Regions from separate parts of the Viridibacillus sp. FSL H8-0110 genome, predicted to be linked through region 1. Evidence: riboswitches for the same ligand, from Rfam matches in the RefSeq annotation. Region 1 holds a riboswitch; the other holds the start of a gene.
The links. Region 1 has a riboswitch for S-adenosylmethionine ahead of MHH98_RS14430 (methionine biosynthesis PLP-dependent protein). Riboswitches for the same ligand answer to the same signal wherever they lie in the genome.

Region 1 (3,217 bases):
AGTTTCTATATATAACACCTTTGTATTTGGACGTATAGCCGCTTCTACTGATGTTAAATCAGAGAAGTCAGCAAATGTATGCTCAACGCCAAATTTCGTTAACACTTGTGTCACAAAACGGTATGTTCCACCGTACACTTCAGATGTCACAACAATATGGTCGCCAGCTTCTAATATCATAAATGCAGACGCGATGGCCGCAATACCGGAAGAGAATGCAAATCCGCGTGCCCCTCCTTCAAGTTCAGCAATCGTTTTCTCTAATGCATCACGAGTTGGATTACCAGAGCGACTATAATCATATGGACCAAACGAATCGAAATGCTCTTGATCAAAAGTAGATGATAAATATATTGGAACATTAACTGCACCTGTTTTTTGCTCGTAATCACCGCGAGTAGAAGCAGTGATTAAACTTGTTTCAATGTTTTCATTAATTGAACTCATATGATGACACCTCTTTTTCTAAGATAGAAAAAACTTGTTGTAAATCCGCGATTAAATCTTCTGCTTCCTCAATACCAACTGAGAAACGAAGTAAGGAGTCATCAACACCGCGAGCAATTCGTTCTGCTTCAGGAATATCCGCATGTGTTTGTGTAGTAGGATATGTGATAAAGCTTTCAACACCACCCAGGCTTTCAGCGAAGACGATTAACTTCAAGTTTTCTAAAAACTTACCAACCCATTCACCTTTTTGTAAACGGAAGGAAATCATTCCACCTTTACCAGCAAACAGAACGTCTTTTACTAAAGGTTCTTGTTCTAAATAAGCCGCGATGTGCTTAGCATTTTCAGTATGTTGTTTCATGCGAAGGTGTAATGTTTTTAATCCACGTAGCAGTAACCATGAGTCAATTGGAGCAAGCGTTGCACCTGCAGCATTATGGTTTGTGAATAGTTTTTCGCTAAGCTCTTTACCCTTACTTACAACAAGACCCGCTAGAACATCATTATGACCACCGATGTATTTAGTTGCACTATGTATAACAATATCCGCACCTAGCTCGATTGGGCGTTGATAGTAAGGTGTTAAGAAAGTATTATCAACAATTAATAATAAACTATGCTTTCTTGCAAGCTTAGCATAAAGTTCAATATCAAACTCCTGCATTAATGGATTGGTTGGTGTTTCAATGAAAATAGCACGTGTATTTTCATTTATTAAACCTTCAACCTCTGATACAGAAGAGAATTTTGCATAATGAGATTTGATTGCATATTGTTCTTGGTATTGACCGAGTAAACGGTATGTACCACCGTAGATATCCTCAGGTAAAATAATTTCGTCACCCGATTTAAATAGGGATAGAACTAATTGAACAGCTGCCATCCCGCTACTACAGGCGAAGCCAGCGTCTCCAGATTCTAATTTAGCAAAACCTTCTTCTAAAACGGTACGTGTTGGATTTTTTGTACGTGTATAGTCATAACCAGTTGATTGGCCAAGCCCATCATGAGTATAGGCGGTAGAAAGATAGATTGGTGTGTTCACAGCACCTGTTTTGGAATCGGTATGATTTCCCAGCTGAACTAATTGTGTCGCAATGTTTTTGTTTGTCATCATGTCATCATCCTTTATAAAAAAGTAAAAGGCCCTCTAAGGAAGAGGGCCTTCAAAATATGAAGTCAATCTCCTTATCTACAAGACTACGTCTACTGGAATTAGCACCTTGCCGCATTTAGGGTGGTTGCTGAGATATCGACGGGCCAAGTCCCTCCATCTCTCTTGATAAGTAAATATATTCAATTGTTTGAAAGTTAATAATAATGAAATTTTACCATGTGAATATGATAATATCAACCTTATTATGAAGCAAATCTAATTTGAAAAGTTTATAAATTTCTATAAGTGGTACAATTTTTATATGAATATGCTATTATTGCATAGTTGAATTGGAAGGTGACAAGATGAATTTAAATGACATAGCTGTTAATCAGTTATTACTAGAATTTAAATTTGAAGAAGCTCAAATGATGCTAGAGCAAGCAGTAATGGAAAAGAGAGATATACAATCGCTCCATAACTTAGCATGTTTTTATATAAGAGACACAGAAGAATATTATAAAACTTTACCCCTTTTAGCTGAAGCAATTGAAAAACAGCCAAAGCATTATTTTCCTTTTGCTTTACTAGGTGAAATTTATTTGCGAATGGAAAAATACATTTCAGCCATCAGGATTTTAGAATATGCATTAAAAATGAAAGATACTGAAGTAGTCCATGCGAACTTAGCAGCAGCATATTTTAATATGAACAATTTTGAAAAGGCAGCAGAACATTATAAAAAGTCCGCAACTGATGGCGATTTTTTGAAATATGCGGAAATGGTTTCATACTTACAGTTAGATGATCACGATTCTGTACTTAAAACACTGAGAAAAGTTAATGAAAATGATGAAAATTATATGGGTGGAGTAAACGTGGCTGAACTTTTTGCTCAAATCAACTATTTTGATGAAGCAATCCCGTTATTTGAAATGGGATGGAGAGAAATAGTTAGATCATATGAATGGGTAGAACATTATGTCTACTCACTCATTCAATTAGGTAGAGTAGAAGAAACCGCAGATATTATAGACCAGATGAAGACAGAAACGACTGATGAAATTGTAGAAAGCAAAGTAAGGGCGATGGATGGAGAATTCATAGAGGGGAATATTGAAGAAACCATTATGGACTTGCAACATACAAATGAAAAATATAATACACTGATTGGTCGTATTTTGAATGGCTACCGTCCTAAAATTTTCTTCGAGCCATATTATGTTTCTCAATGTTATCTTTACGGATGCAAAGTACATGGTAATAAAACGTATGATGAATATGTAAATATGTAAGTGGCCGAGAGAAATGATAATATCTCTGGCCATTTTTGTTTATATAGAGCCTATAACTGAAGTGTATTCATTAATATTACTATAAAAGGTTGTCTTGAAAAGGTGTAGGGTAGGAGGGATATAGTATGAACTTAGTAAATTTTTATAAAGCGAAATCAATAGTGGGAAATAAAAAAACTTGCAATCTCATTAGAGTTTGCAAGTCATTTAGTGGAAAAGTTATACTTTGAATTCCCCAACCACTTTTCGTAACTCATCTGCCTGATGAGATAGTTCAATCGCTGATGCTGTAATTTCTTGCATTGAAGCAGAGCCTTCTTCTGCAGAAGCTGCTGAACGCTCTGTACTCATAGCTGTATTTTCAGCAATTTGATTT
Region 2 (3,217 bases), 2.0 Mb from region 1:
TAAATCTCCTGAAATAACATGAATACCAGATGTTCTTAAATTTTCGATTAACCATGCATAACGACGATGATGTTCGTATGCACTATGTATAATTACAGCGACAGCTCTTGCTTGGCCATCCGTTTCCCATTTCCACATTACTATCTCACCTCATAAATTCCTACGTATATATTAACGTATTCTGACGATTTCAGTTCCATTCATAGCTTCCTTTTGTTACGATAATAATACATAATAACTTGAAATGAGGCGTTTTTCGATGATTTATCCATTTAGAGACAAAAAACCATCTATTGACCCATCCGTTTTTATCGGTGATAACGTAATTATCACTGGCGATGTTACTATTGGACCTGATTCATCTATTTTTTACAATACAGTTATTCGCGGAGATGTTTCACCTACGATTATCGGACGCAAAGTAAATATCCAAGATTTATGTTGTTTACATCAAAGTCCTGCATATCCACTTATTTTAGAAGACGATGTGACAATTGGACATCAAGTAACATTACATAGCTGTACTATAAAAAGAGGCGCTCTTGTAGGAATGGCTTCAATTATCCTAGATGGTGCTGAGATTGGCGAAGGTGCATTTATAGGTGCCGGTAGTCTCGTTTCGCAAGGTAAGAAAATTCCTCCAAACACATTAGCATTTGGACGCCCTGCAAAAGTTATTAGAGAGTTAACAGAGGAAGATAAAAAAGATATGGACCGTATTGTCAACGAGTATTACGAAAAAGGACAATATTATAAATCACTTCAAAAATAATTCAATCAAGATGCCTGAGTATCGTTTTTCAAACGAATTCTCAGGTTTTTTTAATCTCTTGCTATGAGTTTCTTCTATAATATAATAAAAAACATCCCGAACTACAATTGATTACTTAATAATCAACATGTAACTCGGGATATTTTATGTTATTGTAATTTTTCAGATTGAATTAAAGTCCAGCTTTTTCTTTTAAAACGGCAGCTTTATCTGTAGCTTCCCAAGGAACATTCAAATCTGTACGGCCGAAGTGACCATAAGCAGCTGTTTGTTTGTAGATAGGGCGACGTAAATCAAGCATTTTAATGATTCCAGCTGGGCGTAAATCAAATAATTCACGAACCCATTCAACTAAATTTGTTTCTTTTACTTTACCAGTACCGAAAGTATCGATTGCAATTGAAACCGGTTGTGCAACACCAATTGCATAAGCCAGTTGTACTTCACAACGCTCAGCAAGTTCAGCTGCTACGATATTTTTTGCAACATAACGCGCTGCATAAGCTGCAGAACGGTCAACCTTAGTCGCATCCTTACCAGAGAAAGCACCGCCACCATGACGAGCATATCCACCATAAGTATCTACGATAATTTTGCGTCCCGTTAAGCCTGCATCACCTTTTGGTCCACCTATTACAAAACGACCTGTTGGGTTGATGAAGTATTTTGTTTTCTCGTCTAGTAATTCAGTAGGTACAACTGGAGCAATTACACGTGCTTGTAAATCCTCTTTAATTTGCTCTAACGTTACTTCTGGATCATGTTGAGTTGAAATAACAATTGTATCCACACGAACTGGATGATTATTTTCATCATATTCGATTGTTACTTGTGTTTTACCATCTGGACGTAAATAAGGTAACTCGTTTGTTTTACGAACTTCAGTTAAACGTCTTGCTAATTTATGTGCCAAGCTAATAGGTAGAGGCATTAACTCAGGTGTCTCGTTACATGCATATCCAAACATTAAACCTTGGTCACCTGCACCAATTGCTTCAATATCTTCATCTGTCATTGAACCTTCGCGTGCTTCAAGTGCTTGGTCAACGCCCAATGCGATATCAGCTGATTGCTCACCGATTGCTGTTAAAACAGCTACGTTTTCGCCATCAAAGCCATATTTACCACGTGTATAACCGATTTCCATTACCGTTTCACGAACGATTTTAGGAATATCAACATAAGTTGATGTTGTAATTTCTCCTGCTACTAATACAAGACCAGTTGTAACTGTAGTTTCACACGCTACACGTGCATTCGGGTCTTTTGAAACGATTTCATCTAAAATGGCATCCGAAATTTGATCACAAATTTTATCTGGATGTCCTTCTGTTACACTCTCAGATGTAAACAGTCGACGGTTTGTCATTTGGTTTCCTCCTATTATCTGCGAGATTGCCTCGGAAATGATACGGTACTCATTACCCATGTTAGTTCTTTCCAGTAGGATTGAACGCCAAGCCGTTGCTGCCTTTAACACGAGGATTCTAGAAAGTGCCACTATATATAAATAGAACCGCATAAATTACACATACTTATAAAAAATTTAGGAATTGGTCTATTTTAAATAAAAAAACCCTTCCCCCCATTATTACTAATGAGTGGAAGGGAATAATTCATAAGCACCTTTCACTCTTATCGTTCAAGGATCAAATCCTTGCATCAGATTGAGCACCAGCGCATCACATAAAATCACAATGCAGGTTGCCGGGTTTCATAGGGCCTGACCCTCCACCAGCTCGGGATAAGAGTATCCGTTCAATTTCTCATATTAGAACATTATACCTTAGTTGTCAACACCTTTTTTATTTCTAAAAAAAAGTACAACTTTCATGAAAATTAAATGGTAATTAGTATAGATTATTTAACTAAATGTGTTATACTAATTTCCGAAATGAATTATAAATCCCCTCTAATACGAGGAATAATATAAAAAGGATGGTACGTAAAACGATGAATTCAGTAGAAATTACGAATGAACTGAAGGAATTATTGAAAGGTGATAATATTCTGGAACAACTTTCAGTACCACAATTAACAGAAAAAGCTACTTCACGCGGTGAGGCAATCCTAACTGTTGATGGTGCTGTAAGGGCAGTCACAGGAAAATATACAGGTCGTTCTCCTAAAGATAAATATATGGTTGAAGAAGATAGTTCGAAAGACAAAATTGATTGGGGTAAAGTAAACAGACCAATTTCGTCAGATATCTTCGACTCATTATACACTAAAGTAGTAAACTACTTAAAAGAAAAAGAAGAATTGTTTGTATTTAAAGGTTTTGCAGGTGCAGACCCATCATCTCGTTTAGCTATTCGTGTAGTAAATGAATACGCTTGGCATAACTTATTTGCACACCAATTATTCATTCGTCCTACTGAAGAGGAGTTAGAAACTCATGAAGCTGACTTCACAATCGTTTCTGCTCCAACTTTCAAAGCGGAT

Region 2: another riboswitch for S-adenosylmethionine. It lies ahead of metK (methionine adenosyltransferase); the one in region 1 lies ahead of MHH98_RS14430 (methionine biosynthesis PLP-dependent protein).

What each region holds. Positions count from the first base shown of each region.
Region 1 covers NZ_JBBOPJ010000001.1:2,883,979-2,887,195, reverse strand. Annotated here, with positions in the region: gene MHH98_RS14435 (aminotransferase class I/II-fold pyridoxal phosphate-dependent enzyme) at 1-438, opposite strand, end outside; gene MHH98_RS14430 (methionine biosynthesis PLP-dependent protein) at 434-1,564, opposite strand; SAM riboswitch class I at 1,636-1,739, opposite strand; gene MHH98_RS14425 (tetratricopeptide repeat protein) at 1,912-2,841, shown strand; gene MHH98_RS14420 (methyl-accepting chemotaxis protein) at 3,061-3,217, opposite strand, start outside.
Region 2 covers NZ_JBBOPJ010000001.1:885,201-888,417, reverse strand. Annotated here, with positions in the region: gene MHH98_RS04480 (alpha/beta hydrolase) at 1-138, opposite strand, end outside; gene MHH98_RS04475 (gamma carbonic anhydrase) at 260-772, shown strand; gene metK (methionine adenosyltransferase) at 945-2,141, opposite strand; SAM riboswitch class I at 2,405-2,523, opposite strand; gene pckA (phosphoenolpyruvate carboxykinase (ATP)) at 2,726-3,217, shown strand, end outside.